DNA from 4 places in the Microbulbifer zhoushanensis genome. Region 4 is predicted to be linked to each of the others. Evidence: predicted binding sites of a transcription regulator. Region 4 holds the regulator's gene; each other region holds the start of a gene.
The links. The regulator LexA, encoded in region 4, represses DNA repair genes until DNA is damaged. The targets are predictions, from matches to a motif close to ACTGTNTNTANANACAGT.
Positions count from the first base shown of each region.

Region 1: a site for LexA is predicted at 3,162-3,179, ahead of ruvC (crossover junction endodeoxyribonuclease RuvC). Genes of this name have one in related genera too.
Region 2: a site for LexA is predicted at 3,220-3,237, ahead of LVD10_RS17455 (VRR-NUC domain-containing protein). Genes of this name have one in related genera too.
Region 3: a site for LexA is predicted at 2,456-2,473, ahead of imuA (translesion DNA synthesis-associated protein ImuA). Genes of this name have one in related genera too.

Region 1 covers NZ_JAJSAO010000004.1:407,451-413,317, forward strand. The annotation lists gene tolQ (protein TolQ) at 1-348, opposite strand, end outside; gene ybgC (tol-pal system-associated acyl-CoA thioesterase) at 352-756, opposite strand; gene ruvB (Holliday junction branch migration DNA helicase RuvB) at 798-1,820, opposite strand; gene ruvA (Holliday junction branch migration protein RuvA) at 1,935-2,546, opposite strand; gene ruvC (crossover junction endodeoxyribonuclease RuvC) at 2,621-3,151, opposite strand; gene LVD10_RS10395 (YebC/PmpR family DNA-binding transcriptional regulator) at 3,263-4,006, opposite strand; gene aspS (aspartate--tRNA ligase) at 4,120-5,867, opposite strand, start outside.
Region 2 covers NZ_JAJSAO010000010.1:30,547-36,413, reverse strand. The annotation lists gene mtgA (monofunctional biosynthetic peptidoglycan transglycosylase) at 1-490, shown strand, start outside; gene LVD10_RS17470 (hypothetical protein) at 591-872, opposite strand; gene LVD10_RS17465 (zinc-binding dehydrogenase) at 940-1,971, opposite strand; gene LVD10_RS17460 (hypothetical protein) at 2,169-2,954, opposite strand; gene LVD10_RS17455 (VRR-NUC domain-containing protein) at 3,332-5,002, shown strand; gene LVD10_RS17450 (ATP-dependent DNA helicase) at 4,990-5,867, shown strand, end outside.
Region 3 covers NZ_JAJSAO010000004.1:130,823-136,689, reverse strand. The annotation lists gene LVD10_RS09280 (Y-family DNA polymerase) at 86-1,588, opposite strand; gene imuA (translesion DNA synthesis-associated protein ImuA) at 1,687-2,394, opposite strand; gene dcd (dCTP deaminase) at 2,723-3,292, shown strand; gene LVD10_RS09265 (BaiN/RdsA family NAD(P)/FAD-dependent oxidoreductase) at 3,351-4,559, shown strand; gene LVD10_RS09260 (hypothetical protein) at 4,902-5,087, shown strand; gene LVD10_RS09255 (S46 family peptidase) at 5,214-5,867, opposite strand, start outside.
Region 4 covers NZ_JAJSAO010000001.1:481,117-486,983, reverse strand. The annotation lists gene topA (type I DNA topoisomerase) at 1-546, shown strand, start outside; gene LVD10_RS02115 (DUF6586 family protein) at 552-1,049, shown strand; gene LVD10_RS02110 (hypothetical protein) at 1,212-1,466, shown strand; gene lexA (transcriptional repressor LexA) at 1,808-2,413, opposite strand; gene LVD10_RS02100 (LOG family protein) at 2,589-3,230, shown strand; gene LVD10_RS02095 (DUF6763 family protein) at 3,240-3,560, opposite strand; gene LVD10_RS02090 (TetR/AcrR family transcriptional regulator) at 3,695-4,333, shown strand; gene nagZ (beta-N-acetylhexosaminidase) at 4,396-5,421, shown strand; gene LVD10_RS02080 (mechanosensitive ion channel family protein) at 5,573-5,867, shown strand, end outside.

The sequences.
Region 1 (5,867 bases), on a different contig from region 4:
GGCCCGCTCGGTGCCCTCCATGACGGCCTCGGGGCTGCTGCGGCCCTGCTGACGCAGGCGGGTGAATTCGGTGAAACCGGCACGGAACAGGGACTCGACGCCGTCGACTTTGCCCTTCTCGGCACGCACATTGCCCTCGCGGAACAGCTGGTTCAGGTCGGCCCCGGACCAGAAGCGGCGCTCGAAGTTGGTCAGCCCTTTCTTGGCGCGGGTCAGGTAGAGGCCGCGCTGGATGATCATCACCCAGGAAATCACCGAGGCCAGCAGCAGTAGCAACATCACCAACTGCACCAGCAGACTGGCGTTCTGTATCAGCCCCCACAGGGAAAGTTGTTCACCGGCGTTCATGTCTTAGTTCACTGCCTTCAATGCTTTATAGATAGATTCGGGAAGCGCGCAGGGTCTGCGGCTGTCATCTGCGACACAGGCGACTTTGACCACGCCCTCGCAGATAATTTCATCGTCGCGCCAGATTTTTTGTTCAAATGTCACTGCCGCGCGCCCAAGTTTGCCAATCGCCGCCGTTGCCCGCAATGCGTCGTCCAGCCGCGCCGAGCGCCGGTACTGGATTTCCGCCGAATGCACCACCAGCAGGAGCCCCTGCTGCGGCATGGCGGGCTTATCATAACCGAGCGAACGCACGAATTCTGTGCGCGCGCGCTCCATATACTTCAGATAATTGACGTAATACACGATTCCACCCGCGTCGGTGTCCTCGATATAGACACGCAGGGGGATACTGAAAACTTCTGCCACGTGGGTCCTTATTATCTCTGCTGGCGGCCCGCGGCCGCCGGTCAGCCCATCCGGTCCGGTTTGGGTATGCCGAAATGCTCGTAGGCCAGGGCCGTGACCATCCGGCCGCGCGGGGTGCGGGTGAGGTACCCCTGCTGGATCAGGTACGGCTCCAGCACATCCTCGATGGTATCACGCTCCTCGCTGACAGCCGCGGCGAGACTGTCGACACCCACCGGGCCACCGTCGAACTTCTCCATCATGGTGAGCAGCACGCGCCGGTCCAGCTGGTCGAAACCGCGCACATCCACGTTGAGCATATTCAGCGCCCGGTCGGCAATATCCGCATCCACCACACCATCGCCCTTCACCTCGGCAAAATCCCGCACCCGCCGCAGCAGGCGATTTGCAATCCGCGGGGTGCCGCGGGCACGCCGCGCCACCTCTAGCGCCCCGCCCTCGTCCATCTCCACGCCCATCAGGCGGGCGGAGCGGCTGACAATGCGGGTGAGGTCCTCGACGCTGTAGAACTCCAGCCGCTGCACAATGCCGAAACGGTCGCGCAGCGGCGAGGTCAGCAGGCCCGCACGGGTGGTCGCGCCGACCAGGGTAAATGGAGGCAGGTCCAGCTTGATGGAGCGCGCGGCCGGCCCCTCACCGATCATGATATCGAGCTGGTAGTCCTCCATAGCCGGGTATAGCACCTCCTCCACGTGCGGGCTGAGGCGGTGGATTTCATCGATAAAGAGGACGTCACCCGGCTCCAGATTGGTCATTAGTGCTGCCAGGTCGCCGGCCTTCTCCAGCACCGGTCCCGAGGTGGTCTTGATGGCGACACCCATTTCCGTGGCGATGATATTGGCCAGCGTGGTCTTGCCCAGCCCCGGCGGGCCGAACACCAGCGTGTGGTCCAGGGCATCGCCGCGCAGGCGGGCAGCCTGGATAAAGATCTCCATCTGCTCGCGCACCACCGGCTGGCCCACATAATCGGCGAGACTCTTGGGCCGCACGGCGCGATCGTGCTGATCTTCCTGGCCGGAGGGGCCAATGGGCTCGGGCGCAATCAGTCGGTCAGCTTCGATCATGGCTTCCTCCGCCAGCATAATCACAACCGCAAGGGCGAACCTCGTGCTCGCCCAATTCCGGACGGGCGGCCACGATGCCCGCCCCTACGACACCATTAGCTGGCCAGACACCGTTCATGCCGGCACCATGCTCTTGAGGGCCAGACGAATCAGGGTGGCACTGTCTGCATCGGGCTGCTCCTTCGTCGCCCGCGCCACCATCTTCGTGGCCTCGGTGGGCTTGTAACCCAGTGCCGCCAGGGCGCTTTCCGCCTCCCCGGCATGGTCGACTTTCGGCTCCGCCGCAGTGGCCATCAGCGGGATATCGTTGCTGTCACCGAACTGCGGCGCGAGTTTGTCGCGCAGCTCGATGATCAGGCGCTCGGCGGTTTTCTTGCCCACACCGGGCACCTTCACCAGCGCCGCCACGTTATCCTCCGACACGCAGCGCGACAGCGCAGCGCCGTCGAGGCCGGACAGGATCGCCAGCGCCATCTTGGGGCCGACGCCATTGACCTTGATCAGGGTACGGAACAGTGCGCGGTCCGCCTCACGGATAAAGCCGTACAGCTGCTGCGCAGTCTCGGACACCGCCAGGTGGGTATGCAGCACCACCGGCTGCCCTGCCGGCGGCAGTTCAAAAATGGTGGTCATCGGGGCCAGCACTTCATAGCCCACCCCCTGCACATCCACCAGCAGGTGCGGCGGCTGTACTGCGGCGAGGCTGCCGCTCAGTCTTCCGATCATCGTTATCCGGTTCTCTGTGTGGTTTTACTTCTTTATATATGTTCCCGTGCAACCTTCCCGGCTGCCACCGCCCGCTAGGAAACCGTGAGACGACCGCGTCGGAAGCGGCCCCGGCCACTGCCCGCGGTATGCACCAGGGTCTGCATGGTGTGCATATGGCACAGCGCCACGGCCAGGGCATCGGCGGCGTCCTCCTGCGGCGCGGCCGGCAGGGATAACAGGGTCTTCACCATATGCTGCACCTGCAGCTTGTCCGCCGCGCCACTGCCGACGATGGCCTGCTTGACCTTGCGCGCCTCGTATTCCGCCACCGGCAGGTCGGCGTGGGTGGCCGCCACGATGGCGGCGCCGCGGGCCTGGCCCAGCTTCAGCGCGGAGCCTGCGCTCTTGGACATGAATACGTTCTCGATCGCCATCTGCGCCGGCTGGTATTGGCCGGCGATCTGGCTCACGGCATCGAAGATCAGCTTGAGGCGCTCGGGCAGCTCCGCGTCGGGCAGGCGGATCACACCACTGGCCACATAGCGGGCCTTGCCGCGCTCCACGTCGATCAGGCCGTATCCGGTCTTGCGCGAGCCGGGATCGATCCCCAGGATTCGGGTCAAAGGGCGCCTTCCTGTATGTTTATATAGTAATGGCGAAAGGTAAGAAGTGTCCCAAGGCGGGCGGGAGGCGTCAAGGGAGGCAGGGCGGGCCGGGCGGCCCACCCTCCCGGGTCAGCCGAGCTCGGCCATGACCTCTTCGGGGATATCGGCATTGGTATAGACGTTCTGCACGTCATCCAGGTCTTCCAGCATATCCACCAGTGCCAGCACCTTTTCCGCACCATCCTTTTCCAGCGGGATGGTGGTGGACGGGATCATGGCTATTTCGGCACCGTCCGGCTTGAAGCCCGCCTCAGTCAGTGCGTCTTTTACCGGCATGTAGTCCTGGAACTCGGTGGTGAGCTCGATACTGCCGTCATCGTTGGTCTCGATGTCCTCGGCCCCGGCCTCCAGGGCCGCCTCCATCAGGGCATCCTCATCGGTGCCGGGCTCGTAATACATCTGGCCCTTGCGGGTGAAGAGATAGGCTACCGAACCATCGGTTCCCAGGTTACCGCCGCGCTTGGTAAAGGCATGGCGAACCTCGGCAACGGTGCGGTTGCGGTTATCGGTCAGGCACTCCACCAGGACCGCAACACCGCCGACACCGTAGCCCTCGTAGGTCACCGCCTCGTAGTTATCACCCTCGGCATTGCCCGCGCCGCGCGCAATCGCCTTGTCGATGGTGTCCTTTTTCATGTTGGCACCCAGCGCCTTGTCGACAGCAGCGCGCAGGGCCGGGTTGTCATCCGGGTTGGGACCGCTCTTCGCAGCGACGGTCAGCTCGCGAATGATCTTGGTGAAAACTTTGCCGCGCTTGGCATCCTGGGCCGCCTTGCGGTGCTTGATATTGGCCCATTTACTGTGTCCAGCCATTACTCTCTCCGGTAATTCTCCGTCGTGGCTTTTGCAAACCTGTCGTCACCCCGGTGCCAGCCGGGACCCGGATGGCACTGGTTGCCGGCCAGCGCCGGCAGGGGACGCAACTGTTAACTGACCTGCTCTTCCTTCTTCTGGCGCAGGCGGATATTCAGCTCGCGCAGCTGCCGCGAATCCACGGTGCCCGGGGCATCGGTCATGACACAGGCCGCGCTCTGGGTTTTCGGGAAGGCGATCACATCGCGGATTGAGTCGCTGTCGGTCATCAGCATCACCAGGCGATCGAGGCCGAAGGCCAGGCCACCGTGGGGCGGCGCGCCGTACTTGAGCGCGTCGAGCAGGAAGCCGAACTTCTCGCGCTGCTCGCGCTCGTCGATCCCCAGCGTACGGAACACCGCCTGCTGCATGTCCTGGTTGTGGATGCGGATCGAGCCACCACCCAGCTCGGTGCCGTTCAGGACCATGTCGTAGGCCCGCGACAGCGCTTCCAGCGGGTTCTTTTCCAGCTCTTCCGGTGAACAGGAGGGAGCGGTAAACGGGTGGTGCAGCGAGGTCAGGCTGCCGTCGTCCTCCTCCTCGAACATGGGGAAGTCCACTACCCAGAGCGGTGCCCACTCGGCGGTGTACAGGTCCAGGTCCTCGCCCAGCTTGCAGCGCAGGGCGCCCAGTGCCTCGGAGACGACCTTGGCCTTGTCGGCACCAAAGAAAATCAGGTCGCCGTTTTCGGCCTGCATGCGCTCCAGGATCGCCGCGCGGGTCTCGATGGGCAGGAACTTGGTAATCGGTGACTGGAGGCCGCCCTCGAGGTCATCCTTGTCGTTGACCTTGATGTAGGCCAGGCCCTTGGCCCCGTAAATACCCACAAACTTGCCGTAATCATCGATCTGCTTACGGGTCAGCTTGTCGTTGCCGCCCGGAACCTTCAGCGCCGCCACGCGACCCTTGGGGTCATTGGCCGGGCCGGAGAAGACCTTGAACTCCACCTCGGTCATCAGGTCCTTGATCTCCACCATCTCCAGCGGGATACGCAGGTCCGGCTTGTCGGAACCGAAGCGCAGCATGGCCTCGTAATAGCTCATGCGCGGGAAGTCACCCAGCTCGACACCTTTCAGTTCGCTGAACAGGCTGCGCACCATGGCCTCGGTAATCGCCATGATGGCGTCTTCGTCGAGGAAGGCGGTCTCGATATCGATCTGGGTAAATTCCGGCTGGCGATCCGCCCGCAGGTCTTCATCGCGGAAACACTTCGCAATCTGGTAATAGCGATCGAAGCCGGACACCATCAGCAGCTGCTTGAACAGCTGCGGCGACTGCGGCAGGGCGAAGAACTTGCCGTCGTGGGTGCGGCTCGGCACCAGGTAGTCACGAGCCCCCTCCGGCGTCGCGCGGGTCAGGATCGGGGTCTCGATATCCAGGAAGCCCTCGCCATCGAGGTAATTGCGGATGGCCGTGGTCAGCCTGGAGCGGAAGCGCAGGTTGTGCTGCATCTCGCGGCGACGCAGGTCCAGGTAGCGGTACTTGAGACGCACGTCTTCACCGACATCGGTGTGCTCGTCGAGCTGGAACGGGACAGTCTCCGCCGTATTGAGGATCTCCAGGGCAGTGCCGTAGACCTCGATCTCGCCGGTGGCCATATTCGGGTTAACCGCCTCGGGCGCACGGGCACGAACACGTCCGGTAACCTTGAGGACGTACTCACTGCGCACCCGGTCGGCCAGCTCGAAGTACTCCGCCGCGTCCGGGTCAAACACCACCTGCGCGATACCGTCGCGGTCGCGCAGGTCGATGAAGATCACACCGCCGTGATCGCGGCGGCGGTCCACCCAGCCGCACAGGGTAACTTCGCGGTCGATGTCCG
Region 2 (5,867 bases), on a different contig from region 4:
CAACCTGCAGGTGGCCGTAATCGCGTCGGAAGACCAGAAGTTCCCCCACCACTTTGGCTTTGACTTTGCCGCGCTGAAGAAAGCCCTGAACGAGGACCGGGGGCGCATCCGTGGCGCCAGCACCATCACGCAGCAGACCGCCAAGAACCTGTTCCTGTGGAACGGGCGCAGCTATGTGCGCAAGGCGCTGGAGGCCTGGTTCACCGTGTTGATGGAAGTCCTCTGGCCCAAGGAGCGTATCCTCGAGGTTTACCTGAATATCGCCGAATTCGGGGAAGGGGTCTACGGCGCACAGGCGGCGGCCAGCAACTTCTTCGGCACCTCCGCCCAGCACCTCAACCGCTGGCAGGCCGGGCGGCTGGCAGCGGTACTGCCAAGCCCGAAGCGGATGTCGGCACGCAACCCGTCAAGCTATGTGCGCAACCGCGCCTACACCATCGACCGGCAGGTGCGCCAGCTGGGTGGGACCGGTTACCTGGGACAGCTGTAAAGACGTTGACGCTTCGCCCGCGGCCAGGCTCCAGGCTTTTACACGGTAATACCATACCCAACTACAAACTGAACCCTTGTACGGCACGGTTTCATTGCAGTCACCTATGCGCACTGTCTCCCCCGCCGTCCAGAGCGTAGGTTAGGGTGAATACCAGAACCATCGCAGCGGACAGGGTAACACCGGTGAAGTCCAGGCGCCGGATGAGGCCATCAGGTCCTTCCGTAAACGCAACGACAAGCCCCACCAGGAGTAGTGCTGTTGTGGACAAGCAGAAACCAAGAGCCGCCATTTTCCTTCTCGAAAAGCCCCTTGCAGAGAAAAAGCCTTTCAGGAACTGCAAGGTTGAAACGGCCAGGACAGCTAAAAATAAAGTACTCATCCCCTTCCCTCTCGATCCACTAGCCCGCAGGGGAGCGGGGATTAAATTATTTCAGGTAACAGAAGAGCTAACTGCCCTCCGTAGTGAGTACCACCTTGCCCACCGACTTGCCACTGCGCAGGCATCCAATCGCCTCATGTGCCTCCTCGAAACCAAACTCGTGACCCACGTGGGGCGCCGGTAATCCCAGGCTGGCACTGCCCTCCAGCAGGCGATCAAATAGCGCCTGTTCCTGCCACAGCCAGATCAGGTTGAAGGCCATCACCGAGCGGTTGCTGCTGATCATATCCATCACGTCGTAGCGCGGCCGCTTCAGGTACAGCCAGGCGGCCTTCAGCCAGTTGGGTTTATCACCCGGGGTAAACTCTGCAGCCCCGAACACCACCAGCCGCCCGGTGGGTGCCAGCGCCGCGAAGGACTGTTTCTGTATCTCGCCGCCGATGCCGTCCAGCACTGCGTGCAGCGGTCGGCCGGCCAGCTGTTCCCGCAGCTGTGCCCCGAAGTCGTTACCGCGCACGATCACCTCATCGAAACCCAGCCCCGCCAGGAATGTGCGCTTGCTGTCCGAGCTGACCGTACCGATGGGCACGGCACCCATTTGCTGCAGCATGCGCATGGCCTGCAGCCCCACGCCGCCGGCGGCGCTCTGCACCAGCACCAGCTGGCCCGGCCGCACCGCACCCAGGTCAGTCAGCGCGTAGTAGGCAGTAAGGCTCTGCACCGGGAAGGCCGCCCCCCCGGCGAATGACCAGCCCTCGGGCATCCGGCGGCAGTGCTGCGGCGGTACATCCACACTGGTGGCGTAGCCGCCGAAGCGGATGCAGCCGTAGACACGGTCTCCCACGGCAAGGTCGGTCTCAGCCGCGGCACCCAACTCGCTCACTATCCCACTGAATTCCAGCCCGGGGACAAAACTCCCCTCTGGTGTGGCCGAGTAGAGGCCGGTAAGCGCGAAGATATCGGCGAAGTTCAGGCCCACGGCCTTCACCTCCACCCGGATTTTATCGGCGGCCAGTGGCTGCAGTGGTTCCTCCACCAGCTGCAGGTTACTGATGGCTCCGGCCTTGCGCGTGCGCCAGGCACGCCGGGACTGGCTCATGAATAACAACCTTTCATTTACGCGGTGAAAGAAGTCAGGGTAACGGTATGGAGATCGTGCGGCCAGCCTGGACAGCCGGCGGGATTGAGGCCATCAATGGACGGCCGCTGCAGCAGCCGGCCGCTTCCCGGTCGTGACCGTTAGGCGAGCCAGCTGCAGGGCGAAGGGAATAACAGGAGGACTATTAAGCGAGGCCGCTATTCTTCAGTGCTTTCCATCCCTGCACCAGTTGCGGATTCCGGGGCTTGCGCAGCTTCGCCAGCCTCATCCGCCGCTTCGATTCCGTCCGTGCTTCCCTGTTGTTCCATGGCCGCCTGCAGGAACACCCGCATCAGGTTGTCCTTGAGTTGCTGTCGATGGGCGGCACGGAGTTTTTTCAGGTGTGCGGATTCACCGGGAACCTGTAGCTTCGGCAGGACTTCGCGGACAAACTCATCGCCATCCCAGGGCACCGTCGCCTCGCTGTCAAAGCTGCTCCTGACCTTGATAAATTTGTCACCCTCGACAAACAGGTACACATTGGAAAAATACCGGCCACCATTATTGGTCTCAAACTCAAATGAGGCCTTGAGTCCCTCCAGCTGTCCGTCGGCGGAAGCTACCGTATGCGGCTCCACCTGTTCGGCTCCCCGCGAGCGGTAGTAGCCAAGTTCCGTCGCCCGATCAATCTCGGCAAGTACCCTCTGCATCTCCTGCTGCAGCAGGGACTCAGTGTCGCCCCAGTCGAAGTGATTGATCGGGTATACAAACAGGTCCAGGTTGTCAGATGGATACTGCTTGTTGGCGTAGTCGTAGAGCACGCCGAGCATGGGCTCATCAAAAATTTTGCTGTCGGTCTGGACAAAATGCTCGGTCTCGGCCGGTGCGACCTCTATGGCCGTGTAATCGGTGGCATCCGCGGGCCTGGCAGGCTGGTGCGAGTCGACGGAGGCACAGGCGGCAATGGCCGCAGTGCAGAACAGGAGGAGGGATTTCCTGAGCATCACAGGGTTCTCCAGGATTGCGGTTTATTATTGATCTTTTCACGCGCGACCGCATACCGGCGACGGCAGCCAGAAAAGGCACGGCCAGCAAGAAGGGTCTCCATCCTGCTGTCCGGTCATTGCATCATACCGGCTTCGCGCGCATCCATACTAACCGCAAACTACAGACCCGGGTTGGGATCACGGTCACAGTGGTATTCCATCCAGCCGGGCCGGCGCCCCTGTCCAGCGGGTCGGCTGCAGGGTTTGTCGTCGCAGGCCCCATGCTGTATAACCATACAGCTCCCGTGCGGCAACCGGCCCGCTGTCCCCAGCCGGCCCTCACCCGCTTCCGCAACACCACCGCTGGCAACCATCCCGGAACAACCTGCAGGCCCATGAGCGAACCCGTCGAACTGGCACCGGACTATTACCTGAGCAACTTCCGCGCCCTGGTGGATTTTGTGATGGCGCGGTATGAGGGCCTGCTGTCGGCGGGGGAGCAGCGCTTTTACCGGGACTTCTGCGCGCTGCAGCCGGACAGCCAGCGGCTTTATGTGCGGCTGCTGTCGCGCAAGGGTGTGCCGTCCTCCTGTGGCGCGCTGTTCCGGCTGGAAAAACTGGCCTATGCCGAGATCACCGACCTGCCCCGCGCCGCCGACCAGCTGGTGGAAGCCGGCCTGTTATTGCGCGACCCGGCACTACCGCTGGAAGAAATTCTGCCCCTGTTCACCAAGGCAGAGCTGCTGGGCAACAGCCCCGCTCCCCTGCCAAAAGCGCTGAAGCGCCCGGAGCTGGAACAGGCCCTGCTCGAGCAGGAGGCCGCAACGCCTGCCTTAATGAAGGCACTGCTGGAAGGGGAAACCCTGCTGGCGGTGCAGGCGGCGGAGCACTTCGAGACCTTCAAGCTGTGCTTCTTCGGCAACCTGAACCAGGACCTGACCGACTATGTGCTGCGCGACCTGGGGTTGTTCCGCTACGAGGCCTACCCGCTGGACCGGGAACACCTGCCGTTCCGGGACCGGAAGCAGATCGACCGGCACCTGCGCTATTACGATTGCCTGGCCCAGCTGGAGGAGGCCCTGGAGGGCGAAGCCGAAGACATCCTCGCACTGGCGGAGCAGCTGCCCGACGGCATCGATGGCGATGCCACCCTGCACCGGCGGCTCGACCGCCTGCGCCTGACACTGGCCCGGCAGCTGGAGCGCATCGACGCCCTGGAGGCCGCCGACCAGCTCTACCAACGCTGCACCCGGCCACCGGCGCGGGAGCGGCGCGCACGCATCGCGGTCAAGCGCGACGCTGTCGACACCGGCCTGGCGCTGTGCCGGGAAATCCTCGACGCGCCCCACAACGAGGCCGAACAGGTATTTGCCGAGAGCTTCGGCTACCGCACCGCAAAGAAGGCCGGGCGCCTGGATGGCTGGGAAGCACCGGCCCGGCACCAGCCGCCCACGGAGACCGTCGCCCTGCCCCGGCTAGCCGAACGGGTGGAATTGCTGGCGGCGGCGCACCTGGAACAGGGCCACGAGGAGAACCAGTGTTACTGGGTGGAGAACACCCTGTTCAAGGGCGTGCTGGGGCTGTACGTGTGGGACATCCTCTTCAGCCCGGTGCCCGGGGCCTTTTTCAACCCATTCCAGGTAGCGCCCAGCGACTTCCGCACCCCCGACTTTTATCCACAACGCCGCGCGGCGTTCGAGCAGCGCCTGGCGGAGCTGGACGCTGGCACCCTGGCGGAGCGGGTATGGCTCCACTACCGGCAGAAACAGGGTATCGCCAACCCCCTGGTGGCCTGGGAGGGCCTGCCGGAAGAGCTGCTGGCACTGGCGCTGGAACGTATCCCCGCCGACCACTGGCGAGCGCTGTTCCGCCGGCTGCTGGGGGATATCGCCCACCACCGCAACGGCCTGCCGGACCTGGTGCTGTTCCCGGCCGGGGGCGGTTACGAGCTGGTGGAAGTAAAGGGCCCCGGCGACCGCCTGCAGCAGAACCAGCAGCGCTGGCTGGCCTTTTTCGCCCGCCACCGGATCCCGCACCGGGTACTGCATGTGGAGTGGCAGCCTTGAGCGAATCAACAGCCGTGAGCGAGGAGTCACCAACCTCGGAGAGCGACAACACACTACAACTGTCGGTCAAGGAACTGGTGGCGTTCGCCTGCCGCAGCGGCGACCTGGCCAGCGACGGGCCCGGCGGCCCCACCGCCGAGGAGGGCATCCGCGCCCACCAGAAACTGCAGAAGAAACGCCCGCAAGGCAGCGAGGCCGAATACCGGTTACAGGTTCCACTGCAGGTCGACGGCCAGGCTGTGGTACTGGGCGGGCGCGTGGATATCCTGCACCCACCGGCAGACCTGCACACGCCTGTGCAGCTGGATGAGATCAAGACCACCTACGTAACACCGGAACAACTGCCGGACTCCGCCCGGGCACTGCACTGGGCGCAACTGAAAATCTACGGCTACTGCTACCTGCTGCAGCAACAGGCCGCCACAGTGAAAGAGACCGGCCCGGGAACCGGCGATGGCGAACGTGTGGCCCTGCAGATGCTGTGGCACAACCTCAAGGACCGCAAAACCTACCCGGAACGGCAGGAATTCAGCTGGCCCGAACTGGAGGCTTTTGCCCAGGCCGCCCTCGGGCAGTACCTGCAGTGGCACCGCGACTGGCAGGCACACCGCGGGAAAGTGCGGGCAACATCAAAAGCACTGGCGTTCCCCTTCCCCGCCTTTCGTCCCGGCCAGCGCGAGCTGGCGGTGGCCGCCTACCGCTGCCTGCGCGACGGCGGTGAGCTGGTGGTGGAAGCGCCCACCGGCATCGGCAAAACCGTCAGCACCCTGTTCCCGGCCATCAAGGCGGTGGGCGAACAGCAGGTGGACCAGCTGGTGTACCTCACCGCAAAGAATTCCGGCCGCCGGGTGGTGCGGGAAACTGC
Region 3 (5,867 bases), on a different contig from region 4:
GTCGAGCGCCAGCTCTACGCTCCACCGAGCGTGATGACTATTCCTGAGCGGGGTCAGGCTTGGGGCCGGCAGGTTTATACCTGGGTCACGCGTAAACCCCATGCAGGTACCAGGCCTCCGAGGTCAGGTCCTGGAAGACCCAGTAGAGTGCACCTTCGTCACCGCGGGCAATGTAGTAATCGCGGGCGTGGCGGCGGTGTTGCCACCAGTAGCCATCAATGCGTTCCGGGCCCTGCAGCAGGCGCAGCTCGCCGCGGTAGAACAGGCGCTGGTTGCGGCACTGGATGCGATCGGGACGCGGGAGCAGCCAGTTGGGGCGCGGTGCATTCACCGGTTGCAACTGGTGGCCGCGTTTGCGGCTGTTCAGCACCAGGTTGTCGGCACTCTGCCATGCCTGCTCCGGCAGGTGACTCTCCTTCAGGGTGACGCCTGACAGTGACTGGTGGCCCAGCCGCGCCTTGAGCTTGTCGATTAGCTGGTGGCTGCGCTGCACGCGGCTGGCTTCCCCGAACAGGTCATCGTCCACCGAATCCTGGCCCAGCGGTTGCAGCCTGTCGCAGGTCAGGCCGATTGCCTGTACAGGTTGCTCGAGGGTGAGCCGCTCGAGTTGCAGCTTTGTCAGGGCGATCAGGCGCTGGGGATCCAGTTGCGGTCGCGAGATTTCCACACTGAGCACCTTGCAACTCTGTTGCCCGAAATCCAGTTTCCAGCGCAGCTGCTGGCTGTAGAGCTGTCGCCGCTGCAATTGCTGGCACAGCTCGCGGACCAGCCGGCCGGCGGGAAACAGCAGCTGCTCGCTGTTATCCAGCGGGCTGGGAAAAAACAGCTCACTGTGGAACTCCGGCGGTGGCTGGTAACTGGGGACCGGGTCATGGCGGGTGCCGTTGAGGCGCGCCAGGTAATTGACAAAGTCGCGCCCGAAGCGGGTCCCCACCTCAGACAATGGTATGGCCAGTAACTGGCTGACCCGCTTGATACCGCAGGCATAGAGTTTGGCTATGGTCTTGTGGTCGCTGTCCAGCAGTTTGCCGGGGGCAAAGCTGATCCACTGGCGCCATTGCTGGGGAGAGGGCGGTGCCTTGGCCCCGGCCAGCCACTGCCTGTGCTCTTCCAGCTGGCTCAGCATATGGGCAGCACTGGGGCTGTGCCCCAGGCCCATAAAGGCACTGATATGCATCTGTTGCAGTTCGCTGCGCAACTGCTGCAGGAGCGGCTCCAGTCCGCCATTGGCTTTCAGGCAGCCGCTCAGTTCCAGGTAAAGGCAGGCGAAGCTGCCATCATCGCTGTGCGGGGATGCCGCGCGGGGGGAAACCACCGGGGTGAAGCTGTAACCCCACTGGGCCAGTTCCTGCAGCAGCTGTGATTCGCGCTCGGTATCCCGGGGAAGGAGTTCCAGGTCCGCGCACAGCGCACAGGCAGTGGCAATGGTCAGTCCGCCGGTGACAGCGCGCTCGCGGGCACTGCTGTTGACGTCCACCACCTGCTCTTTCTCCACAACCGCGCGGGGAGAGCCATCAGGCCCTGCTTGCTGGGCGCGGGTCAGTGCCTCTAACGGCAGGTTGGGGAACTGTATGCAGAGCCAGAGCATTGTATTTTCCCTGTCGTGTCTTACCGCATTGGTTATTCAGAGAGTTTTTTCGCGGCCATGGGCCGCTCCTGCAGAGAGCTTTATACTCTTCCCGGCAATCAGTGCAGTGGCCCGTCGCGGCGGGTCAGGTCCGCGGCCCGGGCCAGGTGCAGCTGCTGTCCCGAGCGGCCGCCCAGCTGTTTGATCAGCTTCAGGGCCAGCTGGTCGCCGTCGCTTGCGAGCTGCAGCCGCAGGCTGGCCGGTGAGGGGCTGCTGGCACAGGATTGCGGGCGGAAGTGGAAGTGCAGACATTCCCCATCCCGTGCGGCCACCTGCAGCCGGCGCAGGTCCCTGTCCGCGGGCGGCTGTCGTTCCTGCCAGCTGAGCAGGGCGCCGCAGCAGCCAGACTGCAGTGTTTGTTCCATGGCCCAGAGAGTGTCGCGCGGTCCCCGGGGATGCAGGATCAACAGCTTTTCCAGTTGCACCCCGGCACTGGCCAGCGCCGGGGCATAGGGGATATGGGGCGGGTTGACCAGCACGACCATCTGCTCCTGGCGGGTGAGTTCCGCCAGTGCCGGTAGCAACAGGCTGAGCTCGCCGATACCGGACTGGTCCACCAGCAGTTCGGTGGTGGCGCCACGGGGCCAGCCGTGTCCGGCCAGCAGGGCATCGAGCCCGCTGTAGCCGGTGGCGATGCCGTTACGCCGGCGGTGATGCTCATTGGCCGCCTGCCAGATATCCGCCCGCGCCAGCAGCTGGTCCAGGCGTTGCTGCTTGAGCTGATCAGTTAACTGCTTGTTTTGTATAAGGTTTTCGGCACTGCTCACGATATCTGCCCTCGCGATCTGGTCCCTTTGGGAGCTGTTTCTGTATATCTGTACAGTATGTACTGTTGATTTATACAGTAGTCGGGCTGCCCCAACAAGGGTATGGGGCTTGATCGGGCATGGATTTCCACCAGTTCCATCACCAGGTCCGGTGGTGACGGGGAAGGTGCGGTGTGGGCGGGACTTACCCCGGGACAGGCAAAGGCGGCATTCCGGTGCCAGCCAGTCGCGATTGACACTTTTTTGCACAGTTCAAACCGGCTATGATTCCGCCTCTTTACAGACCTGCACAACGACAAGCACAGCCGATTCAAATGAGGGGGGCGGAGTGAGTATCAAATCCGATAAGTGGATTCGCCGGATGGCCGAGCAGAATGGCATGATCGAGCCGTTCGAGGCGAGCCAGGTACGCCACAATGGCAGCGGTGAACGCCTGATTTCCTACGGTACCTCCAGCTATGGCTACGACGTGCGCTGTGCCCCGGAATTCAAGATCTTTACCAATGTGCACTCCGCCACGGTGGATCCGAAGACCTTCGACGAGAACAGCTTTGTCGACGTGGTGGGCGATTCCTGCGTGATCCCGCCCAACTCCTTTGCCCTGGCGCGTACAGTCGAGTATTTCCGCATCCCGCGCTCGGTGCTGACCATCTGCCTGGGCAAGTCCACCTATGCGCGCTGCGGCATCATCGTCAATGTGACGCCGCTGGAGCCGGAGTGGGAAGGGCATGTGACCCTGGAGTTCTCCAACACCACCAACCTGCCGGCGAAGATCTACGCCCACGAGGGTGTGGCCCAGATGCTGTTCTTCGAGTCCGACGAGGTCTGCGATGTGTCCTACAAGGATCGCGGCGGCAAGTACCAGGGCCAGCGCGGCGTGACCCTGCCGCGGGCCTGATGGCCTGCTCCTGCGCCGGGTGCCCGCCGTGCCCGGTCCCTTCTGCTTTCCCCACCCCATGAGTGAAGCCAGTCCCAACCCACTGCCCGAACAGGTCGATGTACTGGTGATTGGTGCCGGTGCAGCCGGTCTTATGTGTGCGGCAGTGGCTGGCCAGCGTGGCCGCAGCGTGCTGGTAGTCGATCACGCAAACAAGGTGGGCAAGAAGATCCTGATGTCCGGTGGCGGACGCTGCAATTTCACCAACCTGTACACCGCGCCGGAAAACTTCTACAGCCGCAACCCGCATTTCTGCAAGTCGGCACTGGCCCGTTATACCCAGTGGGACTTTATCGCGCTGGTGGAGAAGCACGGGATCCCCTATCACGAGAAAACCCTGGGTCAGCTGTTCTGCGATAACAGGTCCCGGGATATCGTTGACTTGCTGCTGGCGGAGTGCCGTGAGGCCCAGGCGCAGATTCGCACCCGCTGTAGCATTGAAAGTATTGAGCCGGTGAATACTGGCTACCGGGTGAATACCAGCCTTGGCACAATGCAATGCGAATCCCTGGTGGTTGCCACCGGCGGCCTGTCGATTCCAACCATGGGGGCCACCGGGTTTGGCTACGACATCGCCCGGCAGTTCGGCCTCAGTATCGTGCCCACTCGCGCCGCCCTGGTGCCCTTTACCCAGCACAAGCGCCAGCTGCAGCGGCAGGAAGACCTGCCCGGCAGTGCCCTGGCGGTGACCGCAAGCTGCGGCAACGGCAGTTTCCATGAGCAGATGCTGTTTACCCACCGCGGGCTGAGTGGCCCGGCCGTGCTGCAGATCTCCAGCCACTGGCGGGAGGGCGAGGCCGTCAGCTTTGACCTGGCCCCGGACCGGGAGCTGGCGCACTGGCTGAATGAGCAGCGGACCGAAAAGCCGGAGGCACACCTGCACACGGTACTCGCGACACTGTGGAGCAGGAAACTGGTCCAGCATTTCCTCGCTGAGAAGGGTATCGAGAGTCGCCCGCTGAAGCAGTTCAGTGCGGCAGAGCTGGCTTCGATTGGCGAGAAACTGCAGACTTGGCAGCTGGTGCCTGCGGGTACCGAGGGTTATCGCACAGCCGAAGTGACCCTCGGTGGTGTTGATACAAATGCGGTCTCCTCGCGTACCATGGAGTGCAAGTCGCAGCCTGGGCTTTACTTTATCGGCGAGGTGCTGGATGTGACCGGCTGGCTGGGCGGCTATAACTTCCAGTGGGCCTGGGCTTCCGGGCACGCGGCCGGGGAGGTGGCATAATCCCGTGGCCCACCAGCAGGCCATTTTCTCCATTGCCGTTGTAGGCGCGAACCTTCTGTTCGCCCTCGGGGGGGCGCGGTGGTTTGTGGATTCCGGGATCGGATCAAGGCCGTCATGACGTCCATGTGCCGGAATACCGGGAGCGGGCGCACACAAGGTGCGCCCCTACAGGTTATGCATTGCCCAATAGGTGTATGTCGGCTCCAGCGCGTTACGTAGGGGCGAACCTTGTGTTCGCCCTTGTGGGTGGGGAATGCTCTGTCCCGGTGGCGCCAGGGCTGTGCCTGGTGTGCCAGGGCAGGCTCCTGTAATAATTGTTCTCCTGTGGGGAGATTTACCTTTATGGGCGATGTAATCCAGTTCAAGAAGAAGACCGCCTGGGAAAAGCACAAGGGCAAAAGCCTGTGCCGGGATGGTTTTCACAAGTGGCAGGTGGTCACCGAGCGGAAGTTCGATGTGAAACAGGGCAAGCTGGTAACCGAGTATCGTTGCCAGCGTTGTGGCAAGACCAAAACCAAACTGCTCTAGGGCATAACCGGCCAGGTAAACCGGCCGTTACTGTCGACCTCACCTACCAGACTCTCGAACTGCTTGACGACAATCAAAAAAAGCCGGCGCATGCGCCGGCTTTTTCGTTCTTGCGGGGCAGGGTGATCAGTCAGCGGCCTGTGCCGCAACCGATTCCTCCGCCACACCCATTTCCTCCAACAGGTTGTGGGCGCCGTCCACTTTTTCCATTACCCACAGCATGTATTCCACATCCACGTGGATTGCCCGGGTGTTGTCATTGAAGTCCCAGTCAGCATTGATGCTGTCGTAGGTGCCGTCGAAGGCCAGGCCGATCAGTTCGCCCTTGCCGTTCATGGTAGCGGATCCGGAGTTGCCGCCGGTGATATCCACTGTGGTGAGGTAGTTTACCGGCACTGAGTCCAGCTTCTCATCGTAGAAACGGCCATAGGCTTTTTCCTCGATGGCATCCAGCAGGGCCTGGGGTGCGTCGAACGGGTCCTCACCGGTGTACTTGGCCTGGATACCGCGCAGGGTGGTGAAGGGTACGAAGCTGTCCTTGCCATCGTTACCGTCTTCGGGTGCCTTAACAGTGCCCGCCGGCGGGGTGTAACCCTTTACCAGGCCATAGGTCACGCGCAGTGAACCATTGGCATCCGGGTAGACGGGCTTGCCCTGTTCCTTGTAGTAGGCAATCAGCAGGTCCATATAGCGTGGGCGCAGCTGGGCAAAGCGGCCGGTCATGGCCTTGTCCTTTTCCTCGATTGCATGCATGTCCTCATACATGGAAACAGCCAGCTG
Region 4 (5,867 bases):
ATTGAATGTGACAAGTGTGGCAGCGACATGCAGCTCAAGTCGGGCCGTTTCGGCAAGTACTTTGGCTGCACCAATGACGAGTGCAAGAACACCCGCAAGCTGCTCAAGAATGGACAGCCTGCACCGCCCAAAATGGATCCGGTGCCCATGCCTGAACTGCCCTGCCAGAAGGTGGAAGACCACTATATCCTGCGCGACGGTGCCTCGGGGCTTTTCCTTGCCGCCAGCCAGTTCCCCAAGAACCGCGAGACGCGGGCACCGCTGGTCAAAGAGGTGTTGCCGCACAAGGATGAGATCGATCCCAAGTACAGTTACCTGTTCTCGGCGCCCACCGAGGACGACCAGGGCCGCGATACGGTAATTCGCTTCAGTCGCAAGACCCAGGAGCAGTACGTACAGTCCGAGGAAGACGGCAAGGCCACCGGCTGGCGCGCGTTCTATCGCGATGGCAAGTGGCAGGTGGAAGCGACCAAGAAGGCGGCGACCAAGAAAGCGGCGACCAAACGCAAGCCGGCACGCAAGAAAGCCGCCGCCAAGGACAAGTAGGGTCTATGGCCAACCCCTACACCGGCAGCGTGGCCGCGGCATTGCGCAAAAGCCAGCTACTGCTTGAGTCCGCTCCCGCAGGGGGGCTGCACCAGGCTGCCGTGCAGGATGCCGTGGTGTTGCAACTGTGGCTGGCATACCGGGCGTTCCTGTGTGAGCTGGCGCACCAGCTGCAACTGGGCAGCCAGCCGGAGTCGCCGGGGCAGCTCGCCCGTGATGCTGCCTCCCGCGGTATGTCGTCTTCCGAGGCGGCCGAACTGGAGGCCCTGGCAGGGGACCCGGAGAGCTGGCTGGCGGGTATAGAAGCGGCCTGGCTGGGGTTATGGCAATTCTCCGGTAGCCGCGCCTCGCAAGGCAATGGAGCGGGCTCCCCGGCACAGGTAATTCCCCTTCGCGACCTTTCACGGCAATCTGCCGCCCCTGACCTGGATGCCCTGCGGAACTGGCGGGAGTCGATGGTGGAGCTAATCCGGCGCCAGCGAGCGCATATGGAAGAGTATTAGCGGCCAACCCGGGGGCCGCGATCCAGCAACTGCCTGCTGCGCTCCGGCTGCAGCAGCCCTGGCCGCCCCAGGCCCGCGGGCCAGTCCGGAGCCTCCCGTACACTGATTCTACCTCCTTCCCTGTGTTACACTGCGCAAAACTTGATGTTGCAGGAGAAGCGAATGTCCTCCGAAACTTTTGAAATTATCGAACTCGCCAACGGCGATGTCGCCCTGCGCCGTGCCGGGGAGAAGGAGGATCCGCTGGTGCGTATTCATTTTTCGGACGCCAGCTCTGAATTCTTGCGCGAGCACAAGATTGCAGTGGCCCGTGCCATGTTGGAAGCCGGCATCGACGCCGTGCAGAATATTGATGAGATTGCGGCCGAATACCTCGAGGAAGAGGAATTGGAGCCTGTTAACCACACAATCCACTGATCCCCTCGCCGGGGCCGGCCAGCGGTGCGGCAACACAGCCGATGCTGCTGCTGGTCGCCCATCCAATACCCTCCAGCCCCTCACTGGGCCCACCTGATACCCATCCCGAACCGGCTGTTGAACTGTGCCAGGCCGCCGCGCCGTCCTGCCCGGGCGCACGCCAGGGGCGCAGACGCGTGTGCGTGGCTGATGCTGGTGACAGTTACGGACGGCGGCAGGTACCCGCGGGACTATACGAAACCCGCGGAATAGTGCGAAGGCGTGGGTTGCTGAGAAGATAGGGGGTTACGCCCTGCCCAACTGGGAGGGCAGGGGTTTCGTCGTTACAGAGTGTGCCCGGGTCAGGGACTCTGCCGGATCACGCCCACGGCCAGGCCCTCAATGACAAAGTGCTTGTCGCGCATATCTACCTGAATTACATCGAATTCCTCGTTCTCCGGCAGCAGTTGCACGGTTGCCTGGTTGCCCTTGCGGCGGAAGCGCTTGACGGTTACCTCGTCCTCAATCCGGGCGACAACGATCTGCCCATTGCGTACCTGGTCAGTGCGCTGCACGGCCAGCAGGTCGCCGTCGAGAATTCCCGCATCCCGCATACTCATTCCGTGGACGCGCAGCAGGTAATCTGCCGGCGGGTGGAAGAAGTCTGTGGGCAGGTCACAGTAATCCTCGATATTTTCCTCGGCGAGTATCGGGTTACCCGCTGCTACACGACCGACGATCGGCAACCCCGGGTGATAATCGGGTATACGGATTCCGCGGGAGGCTCCCGCCACCATTTCGATGGCACCCTTGCGGGCCAGCGCCTTGAGGTGTTCTTCGGCGGCATTGGGGGATCGGAACCCCAGCTGCCGGGCAATTTCCGCGCGGGTAGGGGGATAGCCGGTTTCATCGAGGTAGGTCTTGATCAGCTCGAGTACCTGGGATTGGCGGGCCGTGAGATTGGTCATAGATTCACCTGGTCGTGTGTCTGTATTTTTATACAGTTGCTGTGATTATATACAGATTTACCCCCGGCGCAAATTCACAGCGCTGTCGTCACATACTGCTACATTGGAAGGAGAGACAGGGAAGAACCGACAAAATAACAAGCGTTGAGAAACGCGACAGAACAGGGAAAGTGGAATGTTAGATGCCAAGATGCCCGAGGCCTGGCGCGTCCTGCGTATCCAGTCCGAGCTGGTGGATGGAATAGAGCGCCTGATTGCGCTGACCGGTGCGGTGACCGTATTTGGCAGCGCGCGGTTTACCGAAGAAAGCCCGGAATATAAACAGGGAGTACGGCTCGGGGAGCTGTTGGCTGCGGAGGGAATCTCGGTAATCACCGGCGGCGGGCCGGGATTGATGGAAGCCTGCAACCGCGGGGCACACCCGCAGCCGGGGGCATCCATCGGCCTCAATATTGAATTGCCGTTCGAGCAGACGGCCAACCCATACCAGGATATCAGCCTCCACTTTCGCTACTTTTTTGTGCGCAAGTTCATGTTCGTAAAGCACGCCGTGGGGTTTGTCGGCTTGCCAGGCGGATACGGCACGCTGGACGAGCTCTTCGAGGCCCTGACCCTGGTGCAGACGCAGAAAGTCCTTCATTTCCCGATTGTTCTGGTAGGGCGCCGCTACTGGGCGGGCCTGCGCGACTGGCTGGTGGATACGGTACTGCAGAGCAAATGTATCGACGCATCCGACCTGGACCTCTTCCATGTTGTCGATACCGTCGATGAGGCGGCAGAAATAATTATCGACTACATCCGCGAGCGCGAGCAGTAGTCATTCGCTTCAGAGGGATTCATCGGTACCGCTGAAGCTCTCTCCCTCCAGGTAATCCAGCGGGTTTTGCTCTTCGGGTATGCCGGGATCGCTGGAGCTGGCGCTGTGCTCCCGTGCGGTCATGCCATAGGCGATATTGGCGTCTTCGGGTGGAGGAGCCGGAGCCAGCGGCAATACCTGCCATTGCTCCATGTCCAGCTCATCGAGGGTGCCGTCGAGGTACTGGATTTCGATTGTCCTGTGCAGGTCGTCGAGGGCGACCACCTCGAACAGTTGTCCGCTCTCCAGCATCTCGAACCAGTTGCCTATGTCAGGGTGGCTATGTGCCATGATCCTTGTCCCCTTGCGTTTGACTTCCAATCTAATGTCTGCCTGCCGCCTTCAGTACCCGCGATTTTTCGGATACAAGTGTGCTAATCTCAGCCAGATCAAAACAAGTGTTTAAATTGTTGGTTTGAATTTGTATGACCCAGACAGATACGGTCAGTCGGATTCTGGATGCCGCAGAGGTACTGTTTGCCGAACGTGGCTTCACGGAGACCTCACTGCGCACCATTACCAGTACCGCCGGGGTCAATCTCGCAGCGGTAAATTATCATTTCGGGTCAAAAAAAGAACTGATCCAGGCGGTGTTTGAGCGTTTTTTGACGCCCTTTACAGAGACCCTGGCCGCAGACCTGGACCGGCGGGTGGCTGCAGGCGAAAAGCTGGAAGTGGAGGAGCTGTTGGGTAGCCTCTTCCGCGGCGGTGTGGCGAGCCTGGCGGCGGAGGGGCGTGATCCCCAGCGGTTCATGCGCCTGCTGGGCATGGCCTATACCCAACACCAGGGCCACCTGCGTCGCTATATCGTGTCCCGCTATGGCGAGAGCTATCGTCGTTTCGCCGGCCTGCTGAGCCAGGCATTGCCGGGAATCGACCCGGTCACTTTCTACTGGCGGCTCTATTTTATGCTGGGGGCGACGATCTTTACCCTTTCGAGCTTTGATGCCATCGACGCTATCCTCAGGGAGGATTTCGACGCGCAAAGCAGCCTGCCGGAAACGCTCGACCGCCTCGTGCCCGCAGCTGCGGCCATGTTGCGGGCGGATACGGAGAAGTCATAAGCGAGACTTTAGCGCCGGCGGATGCAGGCTGTACCGCCAGTGTTAAGCAATGAGGGAATAAGATGGGTGAATTGATTGGTCCGGTAATGGTTGATGTCGAGGGCACCGAGCTCACGGCAGAGGACCGGGAAGTGCTTCGCCATCCGCTGGTGGGTGGGCTGATTTTCTTTGCCCGCAACTACAGCAGCCGCGCACAGTTGCGGGCGCTTGTCACCGAGATCCGTGACCTGCGCCCGGAGATCCTGCTGGCAGTTGACCAGGAGGGCGGGCGCGTGCAGCGTTTCCGTGACGACTTTACCCGCATCCCCTCCATGCAGTTGTTGGCCGCCAATGCGGATGCGGACCAGTTGCGTGATGCGGGCTGGTTGCTGGCGGCGGAATTGCGTGCCGAGGATGTTGATTTCAGCTTTGCCCCGGTGCTGGACGCCGATGACCAGCACTGCCGCATTGTCGGTGACCGCAGTTTTGCCGCAGACCCGGCACAGGTCGCCTCCCGGGTGCGTCCTTTCATGGAGGGGATGCACGAGGCCGGCATGGCGACTACCGGAAAGCACTTTCCCGGCCATGGCCATGTGCTGGAGGACAGCCACGAAGAGCTGCCTGAGGATGAGCGCACGCTGGAGGACGTAATGGCCTCCGATGCGCTGCCCTTTGTCGAGTGCATGGGGGCAGGGGAGCTGGATGCGGTCATGCCCGCACATATCCGTTTTGTTCGCGTCGACCGCAATCCGGTTGGCTTTTCCCGCCTGTGGCTGCAGCAGATACTGCGCGGTGAGCTGGGATTCAACGGTGTAATCTTCAGCGATGACCTGTCAATGGAAGGCGCGGGTGCCGCCGGCGGTTATGGAGCCAGGATCCGGGCGGCCATGGATGCTGGTTGCGATATGGGAGTGGTGTGCAATAACCGGCAGGGGGCGCTGGAATGCCTGGAGGCGCTACAGGGCTTTACACCACCCCCGGAGTCTGCCGCCAGGCTCCGGCGCATGCGCGGCCAGCCCGGGGCAATGGGCTGGGAGGCACTGCAGCAGGACGAGCGCTGGCAGCGTACGCGGAGCTGGCTGGAAGACCTGCTGGCCCGTGGGGGCTGAAGTACTGCCCCGACACTGGGGGCTAATTCTGTTTTCTTCGGGGATTGGTGCTGGAAATCCCCCCGCCACCCGCGTTATTTTCCGCAACCATTGAATCTGAATATCGCTATATCAGGAGTAACCGCTGGTGGAATCTGCACAGTCGATGGTAATGGCCTGGATCGGGGACAACCGGTTCTGGATCGTCGCAATCTTTACGATCATCCTGGTGACCGCGTTGGCGGCATGGCTGTTCGGGCGCTTTGCCGCACGGCTGGAGAAGCGCGCCGAGCGTACTGTCAACGCCTGGGATGATGCGCTGGTCAAGGCGCTGAACCCACCCGGCGCAGTCCTGATCTGGCTGTTTGGCCTCACGATCGCGGCGGGGCGCGCGGGCAAGGCCACCGGGGCAGAGATATTCTCCCTGGCTGGTACGGTACGGGAAATCGGGCTGATCCTGGTCATTA